DNA from 3 places in the Caldanaerobius fijiensis DSM 17918 genome. Region 1 is predicted to be linked to each of the others. Evidence: predicted binding sites of a transcription regulator. Region 1 holds the regulator's gene; each other region holds the start of a gene.
What was found. The regulator HrcA, encoded in region 1, represses chaperone genes, less so after heat shock. The targets are predictions, from matches to a motif close to ATTAGCACTCANNNNNNNTGAGTGCTAAT.

Region 1 (10,877 bases):
CCCGAAGAAGTAAAACCTGGTATGTTGTCTGTAAGTGCCATAGCTCCTGGTGTTTTGGGCATTACCGGGATTGAAACGGCTGATATAATAAAAGGCGTTGTAGATAGGATAAAACCGGATTTAATCGTGGCTATCGATGCTTTAGCTTCCAGGAGCACAGCGAGGGTTGCGTCCACTATTCAGATTTCAGATACAGGCGTAAGCCCGGGGGCAGGTATAGGCAATAGGCGTACGGCACTTGACTATAGTACACTGGGTATACCTGTGATAGCACTGGGCATACCAACGGTAGTGGATGCCGCCACTATGGCCAATGATACTATAGATCTTTTGATAGATTCGCTTATAAAGGCTACACCTCAAAATAGCCAGTTTTATCAGCTGCTAAAAGATTTAAATAGGGATGAAAAATATAGCCTTATAAAAGAAGTTATTTCGCCGTATGATAACCTTATGGTTACACCGAAAGAAATTGATGAAATGATAGACGATATGGCGGGAATAGTAGCAGAAGGTATAAACATAGCGCTACATTCCAACATGTATCAATAAAAAGTCATAATGTGCCCTTCTTTTTAATATAAATAGAGTAACTCAAAAGAAAAAGAGGGGTGCATTTTATTGTTTATACTCAAATATCGATCGTTATATACATTTTTTGCCATTATCTTATTGCTATTCATCTTGAGTTCTTTACTGTTTTCCGATACAAAAGCTGAAACAAATAATAATGCGGAAATGGACAAGCAGGTGAAGATATCGGAGGTTTTGTTGGATATGGGTATGCCATTACTTCAAGCTGAAAACAAAAAGCACAGTTATGACATCAATTGGGCTTTTATTAGCAAAATGACCTCTATAAGATTAGATCCTGAATTTATTTTATCTTTTCAGATACCTTTACTTAATAACACAAAAAAAATTGCAATAAGTAGCAGTATTGCAAAAGAAAATCAAACAAAATTACAGCCCAAAAAAGAGGTGATTGATGGCGATAAGCTACAAGATAACAATAATAATGTGGAATCTAATCCTGTAGGAAATTTCGATAATTCAAAACCATTGGTGTTAATATACCACACTCACACTCACGAGTCATTTATAGCTACATCTCAATACAAATATATTCCCATTGATAGCGATAGAAGTGATGACAATAATGTAAATGTGGTTAGACTAGGGGAGGAGCTTAAAAAAATTTTAAACGAAAATGGAATAGGTGTGTTGCACGATACAACGGTACACGATGTGCCCTACGAGGGGGCGTATGAAAGATCTATCATCACTTTTAAAAATGATTTAACAAAATACCCGTCGATAAGATTTGCTATAGACCTACATAGAGATGCTTATGGTGAGGTAATGAAAAAAGGTATAACGAAGATACCGGACTTAAATAAACTTCCCAATCCTGATTTCCGGAAAAAATATCTTCTGGAACGGAATGGTCAAAGGTATGCAAAAATCATGTTTGTTATAGGCACCAGGCGAAATCCTTCTGATAAAGAAGATTGGCATAAAAATTATGATTTTGCAGAACAAGTGAGCAATAGGGTCAATGAACTTATGCCTGGCTTAAGTTTGGGCATAGACACCAAGACTTATGCAAGTTATAATCAGCAACTTTTAGATCATGCTGTTCTCATAGAGGTTGGGAGTAATTATAACACATTAGAAGAAGCACTGGCATCAATTAAATACATAGGAAAGGCTTTTTCAGATGTTATAAATTCGATAAACAGATAGAAAAAACAAGGAGGTAAACACATATGAAAAGAGTACAGCGATACATGATGAGAAAACGCATGATAAGACGGTGGTATGCAGTTATACTGGCATTTATAGTAATATTTTTGGCAGGGTTTTTGGTTGTAGACTATAATACCGCTTGGATAATAGAAGGCCATGGAAGAATCAGAGCAATTTCCATAGATATAAGCAATCGTTATATTAATATAGATTTGCTAGGAAACAATATAAAAATACCGTTGTAAATTACGGATCAAAGCAATGGTGTTCAAAACTTATACAGTTGTGATATAATTAATATAATGAAATGATATGGTGTCGTAGGAGGATGAAATTTGTATAGGGAACATATCAGGAATTTTTGTATTATTGCTCATATAGACCACGGGAAATCAACCTTAGCAGATAGATTAATAGAAAAAACTGGTACTCTCACTCAAAGAGAGATGGAAGATCAGGTCCTGGATACTATGGATTTAGAAAGGGAAAGAGGCATTACCATAAAGCTTCAACCTGTTAGACTCATATACAACAGCGAAGATGGACAGGAATATATCTTAAACCTTATCGATACTCCTGGACATGTGGATTTTAACTATGAGGTGTCTAGAAGCCTGGCTGCCTGTGAAGGAGCTCTATTGGTAGTAGATGCATCGCAGGGAATAGAAGCTCAAACCCTTGCCAATTTATATCTGGCACTGGAGCATGATCTAGAGATAATACCTATTATCAACAAAATAGATCTGCCCAGCGCTCAGCCCGACGTGGTAAAGCAGGAGATAGAAGACGTAATAGGGTTAGATGCCAGCGATGCCCTGTTGATATCAGCAAAAGAAGGGATAGGCATTGACGAGGTTTTAAAAGCTATTGTGGAAAAAATACCGCCTCCTGAAGGCGACGAAAATAAACCTCTAAAAGCCCTGGTTTTTGATTCTTACTACGACAACTATAAAGGTGTTATCGCATTTGTCCGGATAAAAGACGGCATGGTGAAACCAGGAACTATTATAAAGATGATGTCAACAGGACGAGAATTTGAGGTCACAGAAGTAGGTACCTTTACGCCGAGTTTAAAGCCACTAAATCAGTTACAGGCAGGAGATGTAGGCTATATCGCTGCTAGCATGAAAGATGTAAGGGATTGCCGTGTAGGCGATACTATAACGGATGCCAAAAATCCTGCCAGCGAGCCTTTGCCTGGCTATAAAAAAGCAACGCCAATGGTCTATAGCGGCATTTATCCTGCGGATACCACCCAGTACGAGGATTTAAAGGATGCCCTTGAAAAGCTTCAGCTAAACGATGCTGCGCTTGTATTTGAGCCGGAAACATCTGTAGCTTTGGGATTTGGCTTCAGATGCGGTTTTTTAGGGTTGTTGCATTTAGAGATTGTACAGGAGCGATTGGAGCGAGAGTATAATCTCAAGCTGATTACGACGGCTCCCAGCGTTATATACAGGGTAACTAAAACTAACGGCGAGGTACTGGAAATATCCAATCCTGTGAACATGCCTAAGCCGCAAGAGATCGAATACATTGAAGAGCCGATAGTTGATGCATCTATCATTGTATCATCAGACTTCGTAGGGCCCGTTATGGACTTATGCCAGGAAAGACGAGGTATATATGTAAATATGAACTATATAGATATCAATAGGGTAATGTTACAGTATAAGCTGCCGCTGAACGAGATCATCTTTGATTTCTTCAATACGCTGAAGTCGAGGACAAGAGGTTATGCATCGCTGGATTATCAAGTTTCAGGTTATCAAAAGTCAGATCTCATAAAATTGGATATCCTGATAAACGGAGAAGTGGTAGATGCCCTTTCTGTAATCGTTCATAAAGATAAGGCTTATGAGAAGGCCAGAAAGATTGTAGAAAAACTCAAAGATTCTATACCGAGACAGCTATTCGAGATACCAATACAGGCGGCTATAGGAAACAAGATAATCGCCAGGGAAACTATAAAGGCTATGAGAAAAGATGTGCTGGCCAAGTGTTATGGCGGCGATGTAACCAGAAAGAAGAAACTCCTGGAAAAACAAAAAGAAGGGAAAAAGCGCATGAGACAGATCGGCAAGGTGGAAATACCTCAGGAAGCTTTTATGTCGGTATTAAAGCTGGAGGATAAAGATTAAAATTGAACGATATAAGCCTTTATATACACATTCCTTTTTGCCTTAAAAAATGTTATTATTGTGATTTTAATTCTTATCCAGGCATGGATGATTTAAAATCCACTTACGTAAATGCCTTGATAAAAGAACTGTATATGTACTCATATAAATTAAAAGGTTATGTAGTAAGGACGGTATTTATAGGAGGCGGTACACCTACCACGTTTACTATCTCACAGCTTTCCCTTCTTTTAAATACCGTTAAGAGTGCATATAATATAGAAAAGGGAGCGGAGATAACCATAGAGGCCAATCCAGGCACGCTTTCTCGAGACATGCTTTATGCTTTATCTTGCCTGGGCGTAAACCGGTTAAGCATAGGTCTACAGGCCGTGCAGGATGATATTTTAAAGTCAATCGGTCGTGTGCACACCTATCGCCAATTTTTAGAGAACTATAATAATGCTTTAGCCTATTTTGACAATATAAATATTGATCTTATGTTTGGGCTGCCTTTCCAGACTGTAGACTTGTGGTTAGAAACCCTTGATACCATTATAGCCCTTAAACCTCAACATTTATCTTGCTATAGTCTCATTTTAGAAGAGCATACACCTATGTACGATATGGTGCGCAAGGGCGTTTATAAATTGCCTGATGAGGAAACCGAGCGACAGATGTACTATGAAGCAAAGAAAAAGCTGAGATCAGCAGGATACAGGCATTATGAGATATCCAACTTTGCGTTACCGGGGTATGAGTGCAGGCACAACATGGTTTATTGGACAGGCGGCCAATATGTTGGCGTAGGGGTAGGTGCCAGCTCATATTACAGCAACATAAGGTATAAGAATGTGGATAGCATAGAAGATTATATCGATAGGGTTTATAAAGATTTACTGCCAATAGATGAATTTGATTATGTTGATAGCCAGCAAATGGTGATATATGCTATTATCACAGGCTTAAGGCTTATTGACGGAATAAACCTCGACGAGTTTAGGCAAAAATATCGCTTTGACATAGAAAAAGAGTATGGCGATGTTATTGAAAAATACAGTGACCTCGATTTGCTGGAAATAAAAAACGGACGCCTCAAATTTACAGAAAAAGGTATAGATGTATCCAATACTGTATTGTGCGATTTTTTAAGATAAATATTGACATTTTGGCTTTTAAGTGATATTTTATAAGCATGAATTAGCACTCTACACAAGAGAGTGCTAATAATGAGAGGTGAGGCCAAATGCAATTGGATGAAAGGAAGGATATGATTTTAAAGGCTGTCGTTGATGGATATATAAAGACAGCCGATCCTGTGGGATCCAGGACAATTGCAAAAAAATACAAGATGGGTTTAAGCTCAGCCACTATAAGAAATGAGATGGCTGACCTTGAGGATATGGGATATCTGGAGCAGCCTCACACATCTGCCGGCAGAATACCTTCCATTAAAGGATATAGATATTATGTAGATAGTATAATGAAAGATCTGATGGGTTTGACCTCAGAATTAGGTCAGGATGAAAGATATATACTTGAAAAATATTTGTTTGAAGATATATATTCTAAAGCCAATGATAGAATCGATGAAATTATCAAGAAAATTGCCAAGTTGCTTTCAGATATAACTAAATATACATCACTGGTATTAGCGCCGCAGGTCAATCAGAGCAAATTAAAGGCGATAAAACTGGTACCTATCGATGAAAGAAATATGCTATTAGCTTTGCTTACCAACACAGGTCTTGTTAAAAATACGGTATTTAAAATAAATGCAGTGTTAGATGCTCTTGAAGTTGACAGGATAAACAACCTTATAAATGAAAAACTAGCAAATTTAACCGTCGAAGACATAGATGACCACTTGATCACCAGTATAAAGGCCGAATTTAACAATGATGCGTTGCTAAACGATGTAGTGAACATGATAAAAAATTTTCTAAGGAGAGCCGATGATAGCGATATATTCATGGATGGTACCACGAATATATTTAACTATCCTGAGTACCAGGACATAGAAAAAGTAAAAAACTTTATGTCATTGCTCGAAGAAAAAGAGCTGCTTTATGAAGTATTGCGGCCGAATAGAGAGAATGAGATAGATATAATAATAGGTAGTGAAAATAAATACGATGAGACAAAGGACATGAGCATAATTATTGCCACATACAGATTAAACGGCAGATCTATAGGCAGCATAGGTATAATAGGGCCTACGCGAATGAATTACCGAAAGGCCATAGCTACTGTTAAAATAGTCAAAGAGGACATGTGCAAATTGCTGGAATACCTATATGGAATATAAAGACAAGGGGTGGGTTGAACGGTGGAAAAGCAAGAAGAAAAAAAGCAAGAAGAAATAGAGAATAAAGAAATAGAGAATAATGAAGTAGAGGATAGTATAAATCAAGATGAACCGAACACCGAAGAAATAAAAGAAGAAACCATCGAAGCCACAATGAAAGATACACCGGTAAACGACGAGCAGGATAAAAACGAGGCCGAAGATATCCAGAAACTCAAGGAAGAGCTTTATGAAAAAACAAGACAGGCAGACGAGTATCTAGATATAGCCAGGAGGGTTCAGGCTGAGTTTGATAATTTTAGAAAGCGGACTCAGAAAGAAAAAGAAAATCTCATTAAATATGCTAACGAGCAGCTGATATTGGCTATATTGCCTGTACTGGACAATCTGGAAAGAGCGGCTGCCGTAGAAGTCAATGAGGCTAACAAATCAATAGTAGATGGTGTAAATATGGTAATAAATCAGTTCAAAAAGGTCCTTTCTGATTTCGATGTAAAGGAGATCGAAGCAGAGGGAAAGCAGTTTGATCCATATAAGCATCATGCAGTGATGCAGGTGGAAGACAGTGGCTTAGAGCCTAATACAGTTGTAGAAGTGCTACAAAAAGGCTATGAACTAAATGATCGCGTAATAAGACCTAGCCTTGTAAAAGTTGCAAAGTAAAAATAGATTCAAGGAGGAATGATTTAAATGGGGAAAATAATAGGGATTGACTTAGGTACCACATTTTCATGTGTTGCAGTAATGGAGGGAGGCCAACCTGTAGTAATACCCAACGCAGAAGGTGCCAGGACGACGCCCTCTGTAGTGGCGTTTACGAGCAACGGCGAAAGGTTGGTAGGCCAGGTTGCAAGGAGACAGGCTATTACCAATCCTGAGAGGACGGTTATGTCCATAAAAAGGCACATGGGAACAAATTATAAGGTAAAGATAGATGATAAGGAATACACGCCACAGGAAATATCTGCTTTTATCCTGCAGAAATTGAAGAGCGACGCTGAGGCATATCTGGGCGAACCGGTTACTCAAGCTGTCATTACCGTTCCTGCATATTTTAATGATAGCCAGCGACAGGCGACAAAGGATGCAGGCAGGATAGCGGGGCTTGAGGTCCTGAGAATCATCAATGAGCCTACTGCCGCGTCTTTGGCCTATGGACTGGATAAGGAAGAAAACCAGAAAATTATGGTATACGACCTGGGTGGAGGTACATTTGATGTATCTATTTTAGAGCTGGGCGATGGTGTATTTGAAGTACTGGCTACCAGCGGTAACAACCACCTGGGTGGTGATGACTTTGATCAGAGGATAATGGATTGGCTGATAGATGGGTTTAAGAAAGAGCACGGAATAGATTTAAGCAAAGACAAAATGGCGTTGCAGAGGTTAAAGGAAGCCGCAGAAAAGGCAAAAATAGAGCTTTCATCTGCTACCTCATCGCTTATCAGTCTGCCATTTATAACTGCTGACGCTACAGGACCAAAACATCTGGAAGTCACATTGACCAGGGCAAAGTTCGAAGAGCTTATATCAGATCTGGTGGCTTCTACAGAAGGGCCTGTAAGACAGGCATTAAGTGATGCTAATCTCACTCCGGATCAGATAGATAAGGTCATATTGGTAGGAGGCTCTACCAGAATACCTCTGGTGCAGGAGACTGTAAAGAGGCTTACAGGCAAAGAGCCATATAAAGGCATAAATCCGGATGAATGTGTGGCTATAGGTGCGGCTATACAAGCAGCTGTGTTGGGCGGTGAAGTAAAGGACATATTGCTGTTAGACGTCACGCCACTATCTCTTGGTATTGAGACCCTTGGCGGCGTGTTTACAAAGCTTATAGAGCGCAATACTACGATACCTACAAGAAAGAGTCAGATTTTCTCCACGGCAGCAGACAATCAGACCAGCGTTGAGATACATGTGCTCCAAGGCGAAAGACCTATGGCCAGGGACAACAAGACGCTGGGGCGCTTTACTCTGACAGGTATACCCCCTGCTCCAAGAGGAGTACCGCAGATTGAAGTTACATTTGACATTGATGCCAATGGTATTGTACACGTATCGGCTAAAGACCTGGGAACAGGCAAAGAGCAGAGCATCACGATTACTTCTACCACTAACCTCAGCGAAGAAGAGATTGAGAGGATGAGGAAAGAAGCTGAGAGGTACGCCGAAGAGGATAAAAAGAAGAAAGAAGAAGCTGAGATAAGAAATAACGCTGATTCGGCTATATATCAGGCTGAAAAGACATTAAAAGACCTGGGTGACAAGGTAACACCTCAGGAAAGAGAACGGATAAACTCAGAGATAGAGAAGGTAAGAAAAGCATTAAGCGGCAATGATGTACAGGCCATAAAGAATGCCACAGAGGCATTATCTCAGGCATTCTATGAAGTGTCTACAAGAATCTATCAGCAAGCCGGTAGTGCTGGTGGAACCGGTGGTGCAGGCGGTACTGGAACCGGCTCCAACTCAGGCAACGATGGTAATACCTACAATGCGGACTACAAGGTTGATTAAAACCTGCGATTGAATTAAAACCTGCCCTGTCAGGGCAGGTTTTAGATTGAGGTGGTGATAGTGATTGGCTAAAGATTATTATGAAATATTGGGAGTAGATAGAAATGCGTCGCAAGATGATATAAAAAAGGCGTATAGAAAACTGGCCAAAAAATATCATCCTGATATGAACCCTGGCGATAAAGAAGCCGAACAGAAATTTAAAGAAATAAACGAAGCCTATGAAGTGTTGAGCGATCCTGAAAAAAGGGCAAGATATGATCAATTCGGGCATGCGGGAGTAAATGGCCAGGGAGGATTTGATACGGGTGGATTTGGCGGCTTCGGTGGCTTTGGTGATTTTGGCGATTTTGGTGGTTTTGGAGATATATTCGATATGTTCTTTGGCGAAGGATTTACGGGCCGAAGAAGAAATGCTCCACAAAAAGGTGCCGACATAAGGTATAGCATGACCATATCATTTGAAGAAGCCGCTTTTGGAGCAGAAAAGGAATTCAGGATTGAACGCACAGAGGCATGTAGTACTTGCGGTGGTACTGGTGCAAAGCCAGGGACCAAACCTGCAGTGTGCGGATACTGCGGTGGAACAGGTCAGATAAGACAGACTCAGCGTACGCCCCTTGGAAGCTTTACTCAGGTGAGGACTTGCGAACACTGCCATGGTACGGGTAAAATTATAAAAGAGCCATGTCCTGAGTGTAGGGGAACGGGAAGAGCCAGAAAATCCAGGAGAGTAAAGGTAAAGATACCAGCGGGTGTAGATAACGGTTCTGTTATATCCTTGAGAGGAGAAGGTGAACAGGGTATAAACGGCGGCCCTCCGGGAGATTTGTTTATTGAAATAAAGGTAAGGCCCCATGAAATATTTAAAAGAGAGGGACAAAATATCATATGTGAAATTCCCATTTCTTTTGTTCAGGCAGCCCTGGGAGCCGAGATCGAAGTACCCACATTAGAAGGCAAGATAAAATACACCATTCCTGAAGGAACCCAGAGTGGAACGATTTTTAGATTAAAAGGCAAAGGCATACCAAATGTTCACGGCTATGGTAGAGGCGATGAATTGATAAAGGTGTATGTAGAAGTGCCTAAAAAATTGACAGAAAAACAAAAAGAGCTTCTCAGAAAGTTTGCCGAAATAAGTGGTGAGGACGTCAATGAACAGAGCAAATCCTTTTTTGAAAAGATGAGAAACGTATTTGGAGGTTAGGGGTATGAGTTGGATAGAAGTCCAGGTTAAAACTACTCGGGATGCGGTAGATGCGGTTTCTAATATTCTTTATGATGTTGGTGCGGGAGGCGTTGTAATAGAGGATTTTCATATAAATTTGGATGAGGTCAACGAATGGGACGAAATAGATATAGACAGATTTATTGTGGATGAGAATATTGCTACAGTTAAAGGATATTTGCCAGGAGGCCCGGATTTGCCGGATAAGATCAATGTAGTAAAAGAGCGAATAAGAGAGTTGCGGAATTACCTTAATACCGGCGAAGGCACTATAAGCATCACAGAGGTTTATGAAGAAGACTGGGCTAATTCATGGAAAAAGTATTACAAACCGGTGAAAATCGGGCCTAAAATTGTGGTAAAGCCCGATTGGGAGGAATATGAGCCTGAAGATGGGGAAATAGTTATAGAGATGGACCCCGGTATGGCTTTCGGCACGGGCACCCATGAGACCACAAGGATGTGTATAATAATGTTACAAAAATATGTAGAGCCCGGAATGAATGTCTTTGACGTGGGATGCGGTTCAGGGATATTAGCGATAACAGCCGCAAAACTAGGGGCATCCCGGGTCCTGGCTTCGGATATAGATGATGTGGCGGTAAATGTGGCGAAAGAAAACGTGCAAAAAAACGGTGTAAGTGATGTCATAACCGTAAAAAAGAGTGATGGACTTAAAGAGGTGAACGAAATAGGACCAGCAGATCTAATTGTGGCTAATATAATAGCGGATGTTATCATAAAAATAACCCATGACGTCAGGGAAAACTTAAAAAATAATGGTATCTACATCGCCAGTGGTATCATAAGAGATAGGGAAAAAGACGTGGTAGAAAAATTAAAAACCGAAGGATTTTCTATTGAAGAAATTATGTACGATGGCGAGTGGGTTACGATAGGTTGTGTGTTAAATGCATAAGTTTTTTGTGCCGCCTCAAAATATATTTGA
Region 2 (10,877 bases), on a different contig from region 1:
GCTATCCAATTTTGACTATTGCCTGTGGTCCAACCAACAGTATTCGCGGGGCGGCTTTTCTCAGCAATTTTGAGAATGCTATGGTTCTGGACGTAGGTGGTACTACCAGTGATGTAGGTATTCTTGCCCAAGGTTTTCCACGGGAATCCTCAATTGCAGTAGAAATTGGCGGAGTCAGAACTAACTTTAGGATGCCAGATTTGATTTCGATTGGTCTTGGTGGTGGCTCGATTGTTCGGGAAGAGAATGGAGAGGTTAAAATCGGACCTGACAGCGTTGGCTATCGGATAACGGAAGAGGCTCTTGTTTTTGGTGGAAACACGGTTACGGCCACGGACATAGCAGTACGTTTGGGGTTGGCAAATATTGGAGACAGAGAAAAAGTCAAAGATTTACCTTTAGAGTTTGCTAAAAGAGCTTACGATAAAATGCAAAAGATGATTGAAGAAGCGATCGATAAGATAAAAACCCGTAAAGAACCGCAACCCCTTATTCTTGTCGGTGGCGGCAGTATTCTTGTTGGTGATGATATCGATGGTGTAAGTGAAGTAGTTCGACCACAAAATTTTGGCGTGGCCAACGCGCTGGGAGCTGCAATTGCCCAGGTTAGTGGTGAAGTAGATCGCATTTATGCATTAAATGAAATGTCACGCGAAGAAGCAATTGGTGATGCGAAGAAGTTAGCAATATCTGAAGCTGTTAAAGCTGGTGCTGATCCTGCTTCTGTAGACATTGTTTATGTGGAAGATGTTCCGCTTGCTTATCTTCCAGGAAATGCTGTGAGAATACGCGTCAAAGCTGTTGGGAATTTGATTTAAAGAATAACCATTGTAATACGGCGGGTTGTGGGCAGTTATTGCCACGCCCGCTGTAGATTTTGAACCTTATCTTTTTCTAACGCTACCATCAAATATGAGAGGAGGCTTTCTGCACCTTCGTTTAAGTTTATGCCGTTTTCAGTTATACCGTCATAACACCCACCGGTATCTTCATCAATGAGCTTTACCTTGAGAGAATTTTCTCCATGGTACCAGTTAAAGGTTTGAATGCCCATATTTAAAAAGTATTTATCATTGAATATTTTAAATGCGTTAAAATACATCAATGCGGTTTCGCTGGCTTCAATGGGCTGTTCGTCAAAATCTGCAGGTTTACTGCCTTTTTTATACCATCCCTTACATCCTACAGGCTTGAAGTAGCCGTTTCTAAAATAGATATCTTCTAAAAACTTTAAGCTCTCCTGAGCTACATTTAAATATTTTTCCTCTTCAAATATGTTATAGGCTTCAAACAGCGCCCATGGGAATACTGAATTTCCGTAGGTTACTATATCCTCATACCAGTACCAGCCTTCGTCTTTGTTTTCTTTATATTTATCTACTAACCTATCAGCTAAAAGTTTCATCAATTCCTTTATATCCCATGTTTTAATTGAAAATACCTCTCCCATATTTTCATTGTTGTTGTCAACTGTACTCTCTTTAATGTATAAATCTACGTAACTTAAGCCAATAAGGGTATAAGCCATTCCTCTCACGTATTTTAAATCCCGTATATCGGGTAATGCCCTTATCATCATGTGACCGCATGTATTTTTTATCCCCCAAGGTATATTTTTATCAGCCAGGGTATATCCTATGGCCCATATAGCCCTTCCAAAGCAATCTTCTGTGCCTTCTTTATCTTTAAAGTTTCTCTCATAGTCCATGAAATTTCTGAATTTACCATTTTCGTTTTGAGCGTGAAGTAAAAAGGACATGTACCTGTAGATTAGATCCAGATATTTTTTATCTTTGTAGTTTTCATACAGGGCCACGGCAACTATCAGGGCCCTGGCATTATCATCTGTGGTATACCCTTCTTTAAGGTTTGGCACTGAATATTTAGAATGCTGATAAATCCCTACGTTATCTGTCAAATTAAAAAGGTGATTGGTATTTAGAGTTGTGGAATTCATCAAGCAACACCTACCTTTTTTGAGCTATTTATTATTGCCGCGAAAAGGTCGATGTACCGCTTTGCCACATTTTCCCATGTCATATTTTTTCCGAAGTTCAATGTTTTCTCTTCCATTTTCTTTTTTTCTTCAGGGTTATCAAGTACATATAATATACACTTTGCTAAAGAGTCTGGATTCATAAAATCAGCCAACATTCCTCTGCCATCTGCCAGCATCTCTTCGGCGTACTTATAAGGGGTAGATACCACCACCCTGCCATATCCAACAGCATAAGCCAGTGTTCCGCTTACAGCCTGTTCTTTACCTAAATAAGGTGTCATATATATATCTGAAAGCTGGAGATACTCTATTATTTCATCTTTGGTTAGATATCTATTTACGAATTTTACGTTATTCTCTAAGCCCAGGCTTTTCACCAGTTCAATTAATTTTTCCCTGTAACTTTCGCCATATTCTCTTTTTATGTTGGGATGGGTTTGCCCCAGGATTAAATAGAGCACATCATTGTATTTTTGAGCCACTTTTTGTATTGCCTGAATCCCATACTCCAGCCCTTTTCCGGGGCTTATCAATCCGAAAGTGCTTATCACGGGTCTTCCACTGTACCCGTATTTTTCTTTTAACTTTTCTCTTGGCACTACATCTTTATACGGGACACCATGGTGTATTACCTCTATTTTGCTTCTATCTATACCATAAATCGTGGTCAACAATTCTACCGTGTTATGAGCCATTGTAACAACTTTTGCACTCTTTTTGCCAATTGCCATCAATATTTCTTTCTGCTTTTCAAAAAAAGGATTTGACAGTACTGTGTGCAAACATGTAATGACAGGTATTTTGATGTTTTCAAGCAAGTCCAGAAGGTATTCGCCGCAATTTCCGCCAAAAATCCCGTATTCGTGTTCTATCACTAAAATGTCTACATCGGAATCGTTGAGTTTGCGGGCCAACTGGATATAGTCGCCTCTGCTGTGCTGGTTGATTTCATAAAACACTTCTTCTTGATAATCATAGTGGTTGTCATTTATAGCGATCACATTTATATTAAAGCCAGAATTGATTTTTTTCAAAGCTCTTACTAGATCCTGAGAAAATGTAGCTATACCGCATTCCCTAGGTGGATATGTGGTAAGAAAAGCAATTTTAGCGCATTTACCAATATTCCGTACCATAACACATCTGGTTTAAATAAGAACCAGGAGTCCCTCCTTTCAGATTGGAATTTAAATTGTGCTTTTTAGAGTAATTGCTGTTATATAAGCTGCAGTCCTTCTGTGTAGACGTCATTGATGTAAGCGGTATGGGAAATACGACTGTTTGAGTCTATGCAGCAATCTGAAACTACCACAGTGTTTATCAGCTCTGCGCCGTCATTTACGATAACATTATCCCACAATATGCTGCCAATGATTCTGCTGTTTTTGCTTATGAGGTTATTTTCACCTATGACAGAATAAGGACCTACCCTTGCGCCGGCCTCTATCACCGTATTTTTGCCTATATATACAGGACCTATAATTTCTGCTTCAGGGTGAATTTTTACGCCTTCTGCTACAATCACATTGTCACTATCCTCTGATTTACCATCAAACCGACAGAAATCGCACCTTCTACTCAATATATCCTTGTGGGCCTTTGTATATTTCTCCACTGTCCCTATGTCCAGCCAGTACCCATAAAACTGATAAGCGGCCAGCCTGTATCCTTTTTGTAAAAGAGTCGGATAGATATCTTTTTCCAAGGAAATGGCTTTTTTAGCCGGGATTTCGTCAAATATTTCCGGCTGAAAAACATACACGCCAGCATTTATCCAGCTGGAACTGGATTCACCGGGTCTGGGTTTTTCTTTAAAAGATTTTATGTAATTGTCATCATCAAATTCTATGACGCCATACTGAGATGGGTTATCTACCTCTGTCATAGCGATGGTCGCAAGGGCGTCTTTGCTCCTGTGGTATTCTATTAATTCCCGGTAATTGATATCACTGACTATATCAGAATTTAAAACGACAAAAGTATCGTCAAAGAACTTTTCTGCGTTTTTTATTGCACCACCGGTACCTAACGGCGATATTTCGGAGACATAGTGGATTTTTACGCCTAACTCCTGTCCATCTTTGAAATAATTTTTAATATGCTGGGACTTATAAAACGTGCTTATAATTACCTCATCGATACCATTGGATTTTAAATTCATTATAACCCTTTCAAGAAGAGGTCTACCCATGATGGGCACTATTGGCTTAGGCAATTTATAAGTAAGTGGCTGCAACCTTGTACCTTTACCTCCTGCAAGAAGAAGTGCCTTTACCATATGCAACCCCCTCCTCTTTTTATTTAATTGAATTTATATAAATGATATAAATGGCGCACACAGATTATAAAGAGATATGGATATTAGAAACAGTATAAAATCGGCTAATAATGAGTATTAGCACCCAAAACTGATGAGTGCTAACAAGTTTATTTTATATAAAATTATACGATTTGTCAATATATTTTGTGATTTTTTGTTGTTATTCTATGATATTGTCATATTAAAAGTATTCTGTAATAATGTCAGTATGAGAAAGGAACGATATTGTATGACAAAAAGAGAAGTACAAAAATTAATCGTTATCAATAAAACCATTGATGGAATATTGACTATCAGGGAAGCTGCGCAGGCTTTGAACCTAAGCGAACGTCAAATCTTTCTTTGGTTTTAATTTAAACTTAAGGGTTTAATACCAACAACAGCATCGGCTGACCATTTATCTTTCTGTATCTTTCCTTCCGCGAAATTGTAAGTAAATTGGTGATACAGTGAGTAAAAGTGAGGAAAAGAGAGAAAATTAACAATAAAATGATATAATCGCTAAATATGGACTATTTTTGGTATTTTAGAGTATTGAAGAAAAATAAAAAAAAATTATAATTGAGGCGAAAATTAATATATAGTAACGTTTAAAATATGAAAAAGAAAGAAGGTTAATTCTTCTGATGTTGGATGAAGAATCAATTAGGTATAAAATATTAGACCATATTAGTTGGGTTATTAATAATGAGGAAGTTATTTTATTAGATAATAAAAGAGGTATTTTTTTTGGTTTAGATGAGGTGGCTTCAAGAATATGGATACTTATTTCTGAAGGCAAGATGGTTAGAGAAATTATAGACACACTTATGGAAGAATATGATGTGGAAATATCTAGATTAGAAAGTGATGTGAAAAATTTAATCGATGAGTTGATTTTGAATAATTTTATAAAAAGTGATGGGTTTAAAAATTAAAAAAGTGCTGAGGTTAGCTTTTGAAGCAAATAATAACATAAAAAAATAAAACAATATAGGTGGAGAGTGAATTGAAAATAGGTAAATGTATTCAATTTGTCAAGATATATATTTATTTTATAGTGATTAAAATTTTGTTATATATTTTTGGTTTACGAAGAATATTGAATTTTTTAAAGAGGATGAAAGCAAGGACTTATTTAAAGAATCGACCAGCAAATGAAAAAAACTCTTTAGATGTATTATATATCAAACAGCAAATTGATAATGTAAATATTTTTCAAATATATTCAGCTGAATGTTTGGAACAATCTTTGATATTGTTTTATTTATTGTTAAAGAAGAATATTTATAATGCTAAATTAAAGATTGGAGTATGTAAATATCCGTTTTCCGCTCATGCTTGGGTGGAATATAATGGTATTGTATTAAGCAATATAGAATTTAATAAGAAAGATTATTCAGTTATAGAGGAGATTTGAGGGAATGTAATATGAACGAAATAGTAGGAATTTTAAATAGGAAAGATATAGCGAAAAACCTTGAATTAAATAACATAATATATAAGTGGGTAAACGATAAATCTATTCAACTTATTTTATCAGAAAAGTTAAATAGCGAAAAAAGTGCAATATTTTATAAGGAAATTAAACAAAATAATGTAAATATGATAAGTGTACATAGAGAAGATAATTATTTAATTGTAGGCAATGGGCAAGTAAATAATATTAATGAAATAGCTAGAAAAGTAAATAAGATTAATATAACGAATGTAAATGAAGTATTATTGTTAGCTTATAAAAAGTTTGGTATTGATTTTGTAAAGGAAATTAATGGAGAATTTGTTTTTATTATTTGGGATGGAAATAAAAAACAACTAATATGCGTTAGAGATTCTATAGGTATTAAGTCATTATTTTATAGCATTTATAATAATGTAGTAGTATTAGCGACTAACTTAAGTAATATATTAAAATATAATTTAGTAAGAAGTGATTTGGATGATGTATATTTTTCAGAATATTTGACGTTTGGCCTTTTTGAACAACACCTTACTCCGTATAAAAATATTAAGCGTTTAATGCCTGGTAGTATATTAATTATAAACGATGAAAATGCTAAATTAGTAAATTATTGGAATATCTCAAATATAAAAAAGGTAAATTATAAAAACGAGGATGACTATTTTGAGCATTTTAAAAGCTTATTAATGGAATCAGTTTATAGAAATTTTAACATTAGTAACAATGTTTTAATAGAATTGAGTGGAGGATTAGATTCATCTTCTATTGTATGTTTAGTTAGAGAGCTAGTAGAGAAGAGAAGGGATTTAAAAAATAAAATTAATACATTTACTATTGATTATGGTTCATTATTAGTTGAAGAAGACGACATGCCTTTTGCAAAGAGTGTTATAAATAGTAATCCAAATTTTAATCCTATTATTGTAGATGGAAGGGAATTTTGGTTTTTAAAAAATTTAGGCCAAATAGAGGGGGAAGATAAATTATTTTATGACGAACCTAATATGAATATTCTAATACATGACCAAAATAAATTTATGCTCAATATAATTGAAAAATATAATATAGATACTATTATAAGTGGAGAAGGTGGAGATCATTTATTATCATGGAATAATTATTATTTAGCTGATTATTTACGTCAAGGATCCTTAATTAAGGTGTTAATTGAATCTCTTAAATGGAGTAGACAGTTAAAATGTCCAGTATTTAAGGTAATAAAGGAAAATTGTTTATTACCTATATTAAAAAGAAATGTTTGTTTGTTTAACAGTACTGTTCCACCTTGGGTTAGTAAAAAATTGATAATGTTTACTAATTTGAATGAGAGAATAGAAAAGTATTACAGAACAATAAAAGTGGATACAATTACTGATAGTTATCAAATAAGTATAATGAATAATATTCATGAAATATTAGACGGAAATGTATTTGCTAAATTAGTTGAAATAAAGTATCCATTTTTATACCTACCTTTAATAGAATTTATATTTGGAATTCCAATAGATAAAAAAATACGTGCAGGGGAATTAAATAAATATATTTTGAGATATTCATTAAAAGGTATCTTACCAGAAGATGTTCTTAACAGAAAAAATAAAGCGGGTGGTGAACGGCGATTTTATATAGGCCTAAAAAAAGAGTGGCCTTGGCTCGAACAAATTATTAATAATTCAATTATAATTAATGAATTAAAATTTATTGATAAGGAAAAATTTTTGCAGATTTTGAACTATGCAAAACAAGGATATGTAAAAGATCCATATTTGTTTTCGATTGGTCGTACTTTATCGGCGGAAATATGGTTAAGATATTTTAAAAATTAATTTTGCTTATAAACTGCAAACATGACAGGATTGATTGTTAAATTAAAATATTATAATTAAAAAAAATTAATAGTATTTGGAAGGGAGGTAGTTAGGATGCTTCGCATTACTAAAAAACAATATTCCAAACCATCAATTATTAAATATGGTTCAGCAATAAGAATTATAAAAGGTAGCGGTGGTTCAAAATATGAATCATATGCTTCTCATGCTAGATCATAAGGAATTTTTTTGATATTTATTTATGATCCTAGTCATGTTTGCAGTTTTTTAATCTTTAAATAATTGCAAAATAAATAAATAACAGCGAAAATACTAATATGGGGATAAAATAAAGTATTTATAAGAGTCAAAATATCGAGGTAATTACATAATAAAAAGAGTATGCTTTAAAAAGCAAGCTAATAAACCTACCTAATTGTTAAAAAATGTCGGGCGTGTCAAATCAAAAGATAACATTTGTTAGTCTAAAAGTTGTTTTAAAGATAAAGAATTGTCCACATCCCGACATTGGCTGTAATAATTAACCCTGTGCTATGTTATACATGCAATTAAAATACCTGCTTTTAAAGTTATTCACAGACATAAAATCTTTAAGTTATCGATAGATTTTTCAATGACCATTTGCTTTTTATAGAGTTTATACCATTTTTTAGAATTTCATAGCACTATAGAGTTGCTTCTATGTTTAACACGAAAATAGATTTTCATTCCTGGTTGTGTTTGCTCAAACATGGCTGTTTAACAGAAAGATATTAGATAAATTATCAAAAGTGTCAAAGTAAACGTCGCCTAAAAAGTACCTGTAGAAAAAATGAGGGTTATTTAAAGGAACTATTAAGAGCGAGTACTGAAGTTCCAGATTCATACAAGGTTTTAGATTCAGCGGCGGTGGAAGGAATATTTTGACGTCAAGAGAATCATTGTAGAAGCTTATATGTTGGACAACGCTAAGCTGTTAATAATAACAGCGGTTTTAATGGAATAGAAAATATCCGTTTATGTGAAAGAATTTGACATCGAGGTTAGAGGAAGCAGACTTAGGTATTTTATTACAGGCATGGGAATGAGGATTAAAATCGGGATTGGGTTTAGAAAATTTTTTAACATTGCGATATAGAGAATCAAATATTTTGGGATTATTCTCCTTGACATAAAGCTCGAAGCTAATAGTATCGCCGATTAGGATATTAGAGAGAGTAAAACTGATAGTACGGTATATATTCGGTAATATTAACGAGATTATAGAAGAAAGATTAAAGGTCATGAAAAAATAGAGATTTAAATCTAGAGAATTGAGAAGGGTCGGGTACCGCGGGAAAACTGCAAAGTTCTCTTAATTCTTTAGAGAGTTAAAAATTGTGAACAAGCAACTGAGGAGTATGGGTAGAAAGAATTTTTTGAACGATGGCACAAATCATAGATTCAAAGCTAAAATCCCTATAACGATCGATAAAAAAGTAATAATGGTTGTAGAAAGAAGAAAGGATAGGTTCAGAGAAATCAACGAAAGCATCAAAGAGTTTGATTAAACTTAGCTTTATCATCTCATATGGTGTAGATTAAACAAAAGTGGGGAAATTCTTTGAATATATATTGCGAAAATTCTATTGTTTTAGAATTTTGTGGAGTTCACAATAAACTATATAAGAATTTTATGTGGAGGGATTAAATGAAATTTAATAAAAAAAGTATTATTTTTGAAGTATTGGCCGTATTAATAGGTTTGATTGGAATGATGTCCTCATGGCTTTTGTATCCGTGGGCATTTAAAATCCTTATTGATAGCTTTGAAAATAATAAAATTGATATAAGTTTGTATAAAGTTATTATCTTGCTTTTTATAGGAAGAGTTTTAGGTGAAATTTTTATAAATTTATCTTCATATTTGTATACGCAGGTTAAACAGAATATTATTGTTGATTTTCGGAACAGGATTTATTCTCACGTTTGCTCTGTACCTATACACAAACTCAAAAGGATGCAGATAGGTGACATAATGTCATGCCTTACAAACGATATTCCTGTGTATGCCGAAAAATATGAAGCCGTCGGTGAAATGATTGTAGATATAATATTGTTTTTTACAACGATTGTAATTATAAAAGTTATAAATGTAAAACTATTATGGCTCGTACCTGCGTTTTGCATCGTTTTTACTCTTCTACCGTACTATTTATCGAAAAGATTAAGAGAAATAAGTACTAAATTACAGGATAAAATATCCAATTACAATTCTACATTACAGGAGAGCTTAGTGGCAGCAAGGGAGATAAAAGCATTAAACGCTTGTGATTTGGTAAATGATCGGTTAAAAAATATTATTGAAGATATAAAGCACAAGTCGCTTAAAGAAAAATTTGTTTCTCTGGAAAGTTCTTCTGGTCCTTATTTATTTTTTTATGTATTAGAGGCTTTAGCATTTTTAATATCGGTTTTCGAGATACAAAGAGGAAGGTTAGAGCCAGGTACAGCAGTAGCGTCGATCATGTATATAGGGAATATAATAGTGCCTTTGCAGAATTTTGGAAACCTATTTGCCAGTATACGAACTAGTGATGGAGCATGGGATAGAATAAAGAATTTAAATATAATCGAAGAAGAAAAAGAAGAAAAAAAATTGAAAGTGTTAAAAAATATAAAAGGAAATATTTTCTTTAAAAATGTATCTTTTCAGTACCCTGGCTCAGAGTTCAGGTTAGAGGGTATAGATTTAGAAATAAAAGCAAAAAGTAAGACGGCATTGGTTGGTTTGAGCGGAGCTGGCAAGAGCACTATAGCAGATTTGTTATTAAAATTTTATAAGCCTAATAGAGGGCATATATACATAGACGGGATAGATATAAGTGAAATAAAAGACAATTCGTTGAGGGATCATATAGGAGTGGTGTTTCAAGAGCCCTTTTTGTTCAAGGCGAGTATAAAAGAGAATATAAGGTTTGGGAAATGGGATGCTACTGATGAAGAAGTAATAGAGGCAGCGAAGAGAGCTAATGCCCATGATTTTATAATAAAAATGCCTGATGGTTATGAAACGGAACTGGGAGAGATGGGAACAGGTTTATCAGGTGGTCAAAAGCAGAGAATTGCAATAGCCCGAGTACTGTTAAGAAATCCAGAGATATTGATATTTGACGAGGCCACATCATGGTTAGATAAAGAAGCTTCCAGAAGATTTGTAGAAGAGATAGATAAATTAGCAATGGACAAAACGGTGATAATAATAACCCATGATCTTGGGATGGTAACCAATGCGGACCAGATAGTAGTGCTTGAGAGAGGCAAGATAGT
Region 3 (10,877 bases), on a different contig from region 1:
GAAGGCTTTGGATGAGATGAAAGACGAGATAGTTGACATAAGCATAAAGATTGCTACAAAGGTTATAAATCAACAGCTGGATTTTGTTAAAGATGAAGTGTACATCGATAAATTACTCCATGAGGAAGGTCTGGAGCTATGGCCGAGATAATAGCAAAAAGATATGGTACGGCATTTTATAATGCCTGCGAGGACACTGATATAAAGCTATGCCTTGCTCAACTAGGCGAAGTATGCAGCATGTTAAGCAATTATATAGAAGCTTTAAAAAATCCTGTTATCGGATACGAAAAAAAACAGACTGCCATCGTAAAAGCTCTTTCAGGCTATGACGCGAGGGTCGTAAACCTGGTGTTGTTGTTGATTAAAAACAACCACATCGATGAGCTAAAAGATGTTTATGAATATGCAAATCGCATGTATATGGATATGCACAATGTAAAAGTTGTGAAAGTGGTTTCAGCGAGGCCACTGAATGCTGAAGTGTTGGAAAAAATTCATAAGAAGCTAAATGTAAAAAAAGATTATATTGTAAAGATAGAAAATGAAGTAGATCCCCGTATCCTTGGCGGATTTCAATTAAAGTTGGACAATAGGATTCTGGATCTTTCTGTTGTAAACAGATTGAGAGAGGTAAAGAAATCACTTCAAAATGTAGATGTAAGTAGGTGATATTATGCAATTAAAGCCAGGAGAGATAAGCAGCATCTTAAAACAAGAAATAGAAAATCTGGAATTTCATGAAAAGCTACAGGAAATAGGCTATGTCATTGAAAGCGGAGATGGTATTGCAAGGGTATACGGCTTAAATAATTGCATGGCTGGCGAGCTTTTAGAATTTGAAAATGGAGAATACGGCATGGCTTTAAACCTGGAAGAAGACAATGTAGGATGTGTTATACTGGGTTCTTCTGAAGGGATAAAAGAGGGAACGATCGTCAAGAGGACCAATAGGGTTATTGACGTTCCCGTGGGAGAACAACTGATAGGGCGCGTGGTGAATGCTTTGGGTCAGCCTTTAGACAATAAAGGCGATATAAACGCAAGTGAGAGACGGCCTATAGAAAACCCTGCACCTGCTATTCTTGATAGAAAATCTGTAGACACTCCGCTTCAAACCGGGATATTGGCTATAGATAGCATGATACCTATAGGTAGAGGCCAGAGAGAATTGATAATAGGTGACAGACAGACGGGTAAAACGGCTATTGCTATTGACACCATATTAAACCAGAAGGATCAGGATGTCATATGCATATATGTAGCTATAGGACAAAAAGCTTCAACAGTTGCGAGAGTTGTTCATACTTTGACGATGCATGGGGCGATGGATTATTCTATTGTGGTTTCAGCAACGGCCAGTGAATCGGCAGCTTTGCAGTATATAGCGCCGTATGCAGCGTGCTCTATGGCTGAGTATTTTATGTATAAAGGAAGAGATGTGCTCATTGTATACGATGATCTGTCAAAACATGCAGTGGCTTATCGAACCCTTTCCTTGCTGTTGAGGAGGCCACCTGGAAGGGAAGCTTATCCTGGTGATGTGTTTTATCTGCACTCAAGACTTTTGGAGAGAGCGGCAAAATTAAGTGACGATTTGGGTGGAGGATCTATTACTGCATTGCCTATTATTGAAACCCAGGCAGGTGATATATCCGCTTATATTCCGACAAACGTCATATCTATCACTGATGGTCAGATATTCTTAGAGAGTGAATTGTTTTTCTCAGGGGTGAGGCCTGCAATCAATGTGGGACTTTCAGTATCCCGTGTGGGCGGTGCAGCGCAGACAAAGGCCATGAAAAAGGTGGCATCAAGGTTAAGGTTGGATTTGGCTCAGTACAGGGAGCTGGAAGTTTTTGCTCAGTTCGGGTCAGACCTCGACAAGAGTACGCGGGAGTTGTTGGAGCAAGGTCAGAGAATCGTTGAATCCATAAAACAGGAACAATATAAGCCGTTGCCGCTGGAGTATCAGGTTTTGATGATTTTTGCTGTCATCAACAAATTCCTTGTAGATATACCTATCAGTGATGTTAGAAAGTTCCATCAGGGTCTTATTGAATATGTGAAAGATAATTATCCTGATATTTTAAGGGAAATAAAAGAGAAAAAAGATATAAGCGAAGAACTGGCAAATAGGATGAAAGAAGCCATACAGAAGTATAAAGAAGCCAATTTTTCCGAGGTGAAGTAGGGTGCAGAGCCGTAGAGAGATTATGTCAAGGATAAAAAGCGTAAAAAAAACAAGGCAGATCACCAGTGCCATGCACCTGATTGCTGCTTCACAGTACAAAAGGGCGCAGATAAAGCTGGCGACAACAATGCCGTATTTTAGAAAGATACAGGATACTATTGCTGACATTTTGGCGCACAGCGAGAAGTTCCCACATCCGTACCTTGGCGACAAAGAGTCCAAAGGCGAGAGACGAGTAGGTTATATCGTCATATCAGGCGATAAAGGTTTATGCGGCAGCTATAATCACAATGTGATAAAATTAGCTGAGGAAAATATAAAAAAGACGAGCAACAATTACTTGATGGTTATCGGCAATGTGGGAAGGGACTATTTTGCAAAGAAGAATTATAATATTGATGTAGAATTTATGTATACGGCCCAGAATCCTACGATTTACACCGCTAGGGATATAGCTGATATTGTATTGAAACTTTATAATAGAGATTTTTTGGATGAAATATATATAGTGTATACTCAAATCATATCAGCGCTATCGCAAAAGCCCACGGTGATGAGGCTTCTCCCCTTAGAGCTAAAAAATTTTGATTTAGATGAAAAAATCAACAAAACGGATCACTACCAATTTATGTATCATCCATCGCCAGAGGAAGTTTTCAATGAAATGGTACCGGAGTATATAAAGGGCTTAATATATGGTGCTATGGTAGAGTCCTTTGCCAGTGAACAGGGTGCCAGGATGACGGCCATGGATTCAGCTACAAAAAATGCCGACGAGATGATTAAAAAATTAACCCTGATGTACAATAGGGCTAGACAAGCTCAGATTACCCAGGAAATTCAGGAAATTGTAGTCGCTGCTAACAGTTTGTAAAGGAGGTGAAGGCATGAATAATATTGGTAAGATCGTACAGATAATAGGACCTGTTATCGATGTCAAATTTGATAGGAATAATCTTCCCGATATAAATAACGCTATAAAAATTAAGCTGGGAGACAAGGATATCATGGCAGAAGTGTCGCAGCATATAGGAGACGATGTGGTAAGGTGTGTAGCTCTGGCACCCACAGATGGTCTAAGGAGAGGTATGGAGGCTGAAAATACAGGAGCTCCTATAAAAGTGCCTGTGGGCAAGGGTGTACTTGGCAGGATGTTTAATGTGACCGGGACTCCCATAGACAACCTGGGTGAAGTAAAGGCATCAGATTATTGGCCTATTCACAGGAATGCACCCGAGTACAATAGGCAACGCCCTGTCGCTGAGATGTTAGAAACGGGCATAAAGGTTATTGATTTGCTGGCGCCTTATGCGAAAGGTGGAAAGATAGGTCTTTTTGGTGGCGCTGGTGTAGGCAAGACCGTTCTCATAATGGAGCTCATAAGAAACGTGGCTATGGAGCATGGCGGTTATTCAGTTTTTACCGGTGTCGGCGAGAGGTCTCGTGAAGGCAATGATCTCTGGTATGAGATGAAACAGTCTGGAGTTATAGATAAAACCGCGTTTGTTTTCGGTCAGATGAACGAGCCTCCTGGTGCAAGAATGAGAGTAGCTCTTACAGGATTAACCATGGCTGAATATTTTAGGGATGTAGAAAAGCAAGATGTGTTGTTGTTTATAGACAATATCTTCAGGTTTGTACAGGCAGGATCTGAGGTATCAGCGCTTTTAGGCAGGATGCCTTCTGCTGTTGGCTATCAGCCTACATTGGCGAATGAGTTGGGCGCTCTGGAAGAGAGGATAACATCTACCACAGAAGGATCTATTACGTCAGTTCAGGCGGTTTATGTTCCTGCTGACGACCTCACAGATCCGGCGCCAGCCACCACGTTTACCCATCTCGATGCCACTACAGTTTTGTCCAGGCAGATAGCGGAAATGGGTATATATCCGGCAGTGGACCCCCTGGATTCAGTGTCACGAATACTGGAACCTGAGGTAGTAGGACAGGAACATTACACCGTTGCCAGAAGTGTTCAGCAAATATTGCAGAGATATAAAGAGCTACAGGATATCATCGCTATATTGGGTATGGATGAGTTGACAGAAGAAGATAAATTGATAGTAAACAGAGCGAGAAAAATACAGAGATTCTTATCGCAACCATTCTTTGTGGCAGAGGCATTTACAGGTATGCCGGGGAGGTATGTACCGGTGAAGGATACTGTCGAAGGATTTAAGAGGATTGTACAGGGAGAAATGGATGATATTCCTGAGGCTGCTTTTTACATGGTGGGCACTATAGATGAGGTGCTTAAGAAGGCAGAAAGCATGAAGTAGGGGTGATTTTATGGGAACATTCAGGTTAGAGGTATTGACACCTGAAAAGAGATTTTTTGAAGGCGATGTGGAGATGGTAATAGTTAGAAGTGTTGACGGCGATTTAGGGATACTGCGTGGCCACATGCCTATGGTTGCCCCTATTGGCATAGGCTCTTTGAGGATATTGACTGGAGGACAGTGGCGTGAAGCCTTCATATCAGGTGGATTTATGGAAGTAAAGCCTGAAAGCACTCTCATCCTTTCTGATGCGGTGGAATGGCCTGAGGAGATTGATATAAAGAGGGCAGAAGCTGCCAGAGAAAGAGCGCTGGAGAGGTTGAGACAGAAGAGGAGCAGAGAAGAGTATATACGCTCACAGGTAGCTTTGGCAAGAGCTTTGAATCGTCTAAAGATAGCCAGAAAATATAGAGAGTAAAAATGAGCACCCTGACGTAGAGGTGCTCATTTTTATACCTGTTTTAACATCGCGTTTATATCTATTAATCCGTAACCTTCAGAGTATTTATCAGCGCCATTTACCGGTCGTGCTGTTTCTTGCATTAATTTTTTTACCTGATTTGGAGTAAGGTTTGGGTTTTTTTGTAATAATAAGGCGGCTGCGCCTGCTACCATAGGTGTTGCCATGGAGGTACCTGAAGCCGTGCGGTATAATTTTTCGAACAATAACAAACTGCCTGGGCCAGCAGCTAGAGGATTCCGGTTAAGAGATACAATATTTACACCAGGTGCAAGGACGTCGGGTTTGAGCCGACCTGTGGGAGTGGGGCCTCTACTGGAGAAATCTGCTACTGTATCGTCGGACGTGTCTACAGTTCTTCTATCATCCAGAGCACCTACGGTTATAACTGATGGACTTATGCCTGGTGTCGTTATAGTCATAGGATCGGGTCCATTATTTCCGGCAGCTACTGTAACCACCAGCCCATCTCGCCAAAGCCGTTCGCAACCTCTTGACATGGGATCCAAAAATGGGGGTAGCATAGCTTTATCTCCTAACGACATAGATACGATGCGGATATTGTATTTGTCAGCGTTATCCAATATCCACTGCATACCTGCCAGAATGTCTGAGGTATTTCCTGTTCCCCTTGCATCCAGTACCTTTACGGCTATGATGTTAGCTTCTGGCGCAATACCTTTGTACTTTCCGTCGGAACTATATCCATTGCCGGCAGCATCTCCTGCTACGTGGGTTCCATGTCCATTATCATCATAGGGTTTTTCCTTTTTGTTGATAAAATCTTTAAAGGCAACTATTCTATTTTCTGGTTCTGTGAGGTCTGGGTGGGGATACACCCCTGTATCTAAAAAAGCTATTCCAATACCTTTTCCTGTGTAACCTGAATCATTTACCATATTAGATCCAATAACTTTTGTAGCGATATTAAGGGTACTTTTAATCTCCGAGTCATCGGATATAAATATTACATCTCGATGTGATGCCAGTCTTTTTATATTTTCACAAGGTATTTCTACTACATAACTCTCTATAAAAGGTAATTCATATTTTATATTTGCGCCACAGTTTTGAAAATGCTTTATTACATCATTTTTTAGAGTCTTTGTCTGTACTATGGCTGTGATGCTACTTCTGCTTTTATCTAGGGCTTTGATCTTTAATCTTCTGTCTATTTTACTTCCGGCCATCCGATATTTTGCTAATCTTGCCAGTAAGGTCCATAAAAGGAGGTTTGTCATGGATGTTCACCCTTTCATAGTTGTTTTAATACATACTATGAAAAGGCATCCTTTTGTGTAACACTTAAATGGATATCTACATATTATAAACTAGGCTCAAGATAAAACGCTGCTGCAATCGCGTATTTATTTATACTCTAATAAGGAAGGTGAGAACATGTCAGGAAAGAACCAATGGTTTGGTGGTGGATTTTTCTGGATCATCATAATAATAATCATAATCTTCTTATTCATGCCAGGATTCGATATTTTTGAAAAATAAGGAGGGGTGTAGATGGCAGACAAACAATGGTTTTGGTGGGACGACGATTGGCTGTTCTTCATCATAATAATAATTTTGCTATTTTTCATATTTTTCCCAATGAATCATCACAGGGATAAGGATGAAGGTTTACAAAATTCAAAGTAAAGGAGGGTTTATGATGGGAGAGAATAAATTGACACAGGGAGGATTTTTCGAAAATGGCAGCTCTTTACTCTTCTTCTTCCTGCTACTTGTTTTAATATTTAACGGCCATGGATTTGGTGGATTTTTCGAAGGTCTATTTGAAGATAATAGTTCCTTGTTGTTCTTCTTCTTGTTGCTTGTCATTATATTCCAGGGCGGTTGGTTCAATTAATCTGCACTACAGAAGGTCCTATCGCAGGATAGGACCTTCTGTGATTTTGAGGGATAACAGGGCAAGTCCGTGGGTGGAAGGGGTTGTAAAATGTGAAGATATCGGGAGATACTTTATTATTTTTTTTCTTGCTTTTGACCATTATGCTGGACGTACATTTTGAAGAGGAGAGCCTGCTTTTCTTTTTTCTCATCCTTATAATGGTTTCAAAGGATAAGCCGAGAAGAAACGTCAGGAGATTTTTTGGAAGATTATTTGGCCTTGAATTACAGTAACACTTTTATGTGACCACCGTATAATGTATTAGACCACTTAAAAAGGAGGTTATCAAGATGCCAGAAGCAAAATGGGATGGAGGCTTTTTCTGGATTATAATAATAATACTCCTCATATTTTTCTTTGTGCCAATGATTAATGAAAAATAGGAATTTATGAGGGCCAGCATGGACTGGCCCTGTACATATGGTTTCAAATGTGAATTTAAGGAGGGATTCGCTTGAATAGAGAGGCTATGCTGCTTTTGCTGCTTTTACTGGTGGTGTTTAAAGAAAAAGTAGGCGACTCAGGCACAACTAGAAAAACTTTGCCTTTAATGAGAGGGGAAAAGGATAGGAAGGATGGAAAAGATGAAGATATACCTAAGTTTAAAGTACCGGAGATTCACTTAAAAGAAGAACACTTTTATAAGTTGAGAGACCTTATGTCCAGTATAAAGCCTTACTTACCAGAATACGAGCAAATATTATCGGAGATTTACGTAAACAGCGTAAATATCTATGATTGTTACAAACGGTTGAACAATGTTAATAAATCTGAAGCCTTGCATCAAATAAAAGATGTGAGAAAAGAAAGAAAAAATAAGATCGAGATGCTGAAAGCAGTAAAATCCCATATAGCTGAGGATAAACAGGAGTTATTTGATTTTTCATTAAATTTATTAGAAGTGCTGGATGGCTTGATGAGCAACTGGAATGAATATGTCGATAAAATAAAGGCCATAATGGGCGATGAGCACATCAGCCAGGTAGATAAGATGGCAAAGATCATAGAATTATTTAAACCTATTTTTAGAGACGATGAGGGAAAACTCGATAAATTAATTAAGAATATAAAGATAATAGACCTGGTTACAAAGGCTGAATCTGTTATAAATGATAAGGATAACAAAGGAAAAGGGGATAAAAACAATATCATGAGATCTGATTCCGGGGATGAAAAAGAGCGATTTTTAAACAACGTTAAAACCCTAATGAATGACCAGCAGAAAGAGGCTTTTGACAAGTTACTAAATTATTTAAGAAATCAGGGGGAAGATAGGCAGGACAACAATAAAGAGATTGAGGCCCAGTCGATAGAAATAAAAGAAAACGAGAAAAAAACAGAGAAAAACGAAGAAAAAGACCTAAAAAGTTGATATAAAGGTGTATAATTGGCTAAAATGGTGGAATATTAACTATAAAGAGATTTGCATTCTCTTTTTTTTTAGTCTATCATAGTTTATGTGATTAGCACTCGATAATGATGAGTGCTAATAAATGAATGCCAATAAAATTGAGATAGGAGGTAGGGAGTATGAATATTAAGCCATTAGGGGACAGAGTTGTTATAAAGCCTATCGAAGCAGAAGAGGTAGTTGGCGGCATAGTACTTCCTGGCACAGCAAAAGAAAAGCCACAGCAAGGTGAAGTCGTTGCCGTTGGTACCGGTGAATACATAGATGGCAAAAAGGTGGAGCTTGAGGTAAAAGTTGGCGATAAAGTCATTTATTCAAAGTATGCCGGTACGGAAGTAAAACTGGATGGTCAGGAATATCTCATCTTGAAACAGAGTGATATATTAGCTATTCTTAATTAAAAACGCGCATAAGGAGGTTGAAAGAGATGGCAAAGCAGATTCTATATGGAGAAGAAGCTAGAAGAGCTTTAGAGAGAGGCGTAAATGCTGTAGCGAATACTGTAAAAGTAACATTGGGACCTCGGGGGAGAAATGTAGTACTGGATAAAAAATACGGTTCTCCTACCATTACCAATGACGGTGTTACTATTGCAAGGGAAATAGAGCTGAAAGATCCTTTTGAAAACCAGGGTGCACAGCTGTTAAAAGAGGTTGCCACAAAGACTAATGACGTGGCTGGTGATGGTACAACTACAGCTACCCTTTTAGGACAGGCACTTGTAAGAGAAGGCATGAAAAATGTGGCAGCAGGCGCCAATCCCATGCTGATCAGAAAAGGTATGCAGAAAGCTGTAGAGGCAGCTGTTGAGGAATTAAAGAGAATATCTCACCCCGTAGAATCCAAAGAGGCCATTGCACAAGTTGCATCTATATCAGCGGCCGATGAGGAAATTGGAAACCTCATAGCTGAAGCTATGGAGAAAGTTGGTAAAGATGGCGTTATAACCGTTGAAGAGTCTAAGACCATGGGTACAACCCTTGAAGTAGTTGAGGGTATGCAGTTTGACAGGGGTTATGTATCGCCTTACATGGTGACAGATACTGAGAAAATGGAGGCTGTGCTGGACGATCCTCTGATCCTCATAACTGATAAGAAGCTTTCAAATGTGCAGGAAATCTTGCCGTTGTTACAGAAGGTCGTAGAAACAGGTAAGAAACTCTTGATCATTGCTGATGACATCGAAGGTGAAGCACTGGCAACACTGGTTGTCAACAAACTGCGCGGTACCTTCACATGTGTAGGTGTAAAGGCACCTGGCTTTGGTGACAGGAGAAAAGAAATGCTCAGAGATATTGCTATCCTCACAGGTGGTCAGGTGATCTCTGAAGAGCTGGGTTATGATCTAAAAGAAGCTGATATAAGCATGCTGGGTACCGCTCGACAGGTAAGGGTTGACAAAGAGAATACCACTATCGTCGATGGTGGCGGCGACAAACAGGAGATAAAGAACAGAATCCAGCAAATCAGGGTACAAATAGAAGAAACCACATCGGATTATGATAGAGAGAAATTGCAGGAGAGACTGGCAAAATTGGCTGGTGGCGTAGCGGTGATCCAGGTTGGTGCGGCGACCGAGACAGAGCTCAAGGAGAAGAGGCATAGAATCGAAGATGCTTTGTCTGCAACAAGGGCTGCTGTTGAAGAGGGTATAGTACCTGGCGGTGGAACGGCACTTATCAATTGCATACCTGCTGTTCAAAAAGTGGTTGAATCCTTAGAGGGCGAAATAAGAACAGGTGCTGAGATCGTGATGAAGGCTCTGGAAGAACCTGTTAAGCAGATTGCGTTTAACGCAGGTCTGGAAGGTTCTGTTGTAGTAGAAAAGGTAAAGAACTCACCACCAGGCGTAGGCTTTGACGCATATAAGGAAGAGTATGTAGACATGATTAAAGCCGGTATCGTTGATCCTACAAAGGTTACCCGCTCAGCATTGCAGAACGCTGCAAGTATTGCAGCCATGATTCTCACCACAGAAGCTGTTGTGGCAGATATTCCAGAGAAAGAACCGGCAGCACCCGCTTCAAATCCGGGAATGGACATGATGTAATATACGATAAAGAGAGCATGTTTAGATATGAACATGCTCTCTTTTTTTATACTATACTCATTCAAAACAGGATTTATTATTAAGATAATTGTAAAACTGATTGAATATGGCCCCCAAAATCTCCTGATGGATTCTTGGTGGTGGAGCCATAAGATATGCGTTTCCATCTATTATCTCCCAATGCTCATCTTCTGGCCATGACAGATAATCTTTTAAAATTGTATACACAACGTTTCAACAGATGCTATTTAACTATAATACATAAAAAGCCTACATCTTTCTATTTACACAATATATAATTCAATAATATAATGAGTGCAAAATAACATATAAATGGAGGTTTGTCTATGATAAAGTATGATGAAAATAGAAAAATCTGGGTTTTAGAAGCCCGTAATATTTCGTATGCGCTGGGGGTTAGCGAAACAGGATTAATCAACAACATATATTTTGATGAGAAGCTTCCGTATATATCGGACTACCCTGAAGCGCGTAATTCCAGGGATTGGGCATCATTTACCAGCGGTGAAGGCAGGAGCAAAGAAGAATATATGGCGTGGTCTAAGATAAAGTATACCGA

Region 2: a site for HrcA is predicted at 4,394-4,422, ahead of BUB87_RS05530 (nucleotidyltransferase family protein). Genes of this name have one in related genera too.
Region 3: a site for HrcA is predicted at 8,299-8,327, ahead of groES (co-chaperone GroES). Genes of this name have one in related genera too.

Annotation. Positions count from the first base shown of each region.
Region 1 covers NZ_FQVH01000001.1:29,554-40,430, reverse strand. Annotated here, with positions in the region: gene gpr (GPR endopeptidase) at 1-552, shown strand, start outside; gene spoIIP (stage II sporulation protein P) at 622-1,746, shown strand; gene BUB87_RS00185 (hypothetical protein) at 1,770-1,994, shown strand; gene lepA (translation elongation factor 4) at 2,085-3,890, shown strand; gene hemW (radical SAM family heme chaperone HemW) at 3,893-5,026, shown strand; gene hrcA (heat-inducible transcriptional repressor HrcA) at 5,116-6,177, shown strand; gene grpE (nucleotide exchange factor GrpE) at 6,199-6,840, shown strand; gene dnaK (molecular chaperone DnaK) at 6,868-8,697, shown strand; gene dnaJ (molecular chaperone DnaJ) at 8,762-9,907, shown strand; gene prmA (50S ribosomal protein L11 methyltransferase) at 9,912-10,847, shown strand; gene BUB87_RS00145 (RsmE family RNA methyltransferase) at 10,840-10,877, shown strand, end outside.
Region 2 covers NZ_FQVH01000009.1:43,635-54,511, forward strand. Annotated here, with positions in the region: gene BUB87_RS05515 (hydantoinase/oxoprolinase N-terminal domain-containing protein) at 1-818, shown strand, start outside; gene BUB87_RS05520 (glycosyltransferase) at 854-1,957, opposite strand; gene BUB87_RS05525 (glycosyltransferase family 4 protein) at 1,957-3,135, opposite strand; gene BUB87_RS05530 (nucleotidyltransferase family protein) at 3,216-4,277, opposite strand; gene BUB87_RS05535 (PqqD family protein) at 4,946-5,236, shown strand; gene BUB87_RS05540 (lasso peptide biosynthesis B2 protein) at 5,296-5,718, shown strand; gene BUB87_RS05545 (asparagine synthetase B family protein) at 5,730-7,586, shown strand; gene BUB87_RS14870 (hypothetical protein) at 7,683-7,808, shown strand; gene BUB87_RS14355 (hypothetical protein) at 8,948-9,118, shown strand; gene BUB87_RS05550 (ABC transporter ATP-binding protein) at 9,259-10,877, shown strand, end outside.
Region 3 covers NZ_FQVH01000009.1:27,501-38,377, forward strand. Annotated here, with positions in the region: gene atpF (F0F1 ATP synthase subunit B) at 1-151, shown strand, start outside; gene atpH (ATP synthase F1 subunit delta) at 139-672, shown strand; gene atpA (F0F1 ATP synthase subunit alpha) at 677-2,194, shown strand; gene atpG (ATP synthase F1 subunit gamma) at 2,196-3,068, shown strand; gene atpD (F0F1 ATP synthase subunit beta) at 3,082-4,473, shown strand; gene atpC (ATP synthase F1 subunit epsilon) at 4,484-4,891, shown strand; gene BUB87_RS05465 (S8 family peptidase) at 4,924-6,174, opposite strand; gene BUB87_RS14865 (hypothetical protein) at 6,449-6,583, shown strand; gene BUB87_RS05470 (hypothetical protein) at 6,597-6,794, shown strand; gene BUB87_RS05475 (hypothetical protein) at 6,887-7,069, shown strand; gene BUB87_RS05480 (hypothetical protein) at 7,291-8,208, shown strand; gene groES (co-chaperone GroES) at 8,367-8,648, shown strand; gene groL (chaperonin GroEL) at 8,675-10,297, shown strand; gene BUB87_RS05495 (Uma2 family endonuclease) at 10,355-10,525, opposite strand; gene BUB87_RS05500 (alpha-galactosidase) at 10,645-10,877, shown strand, end outside.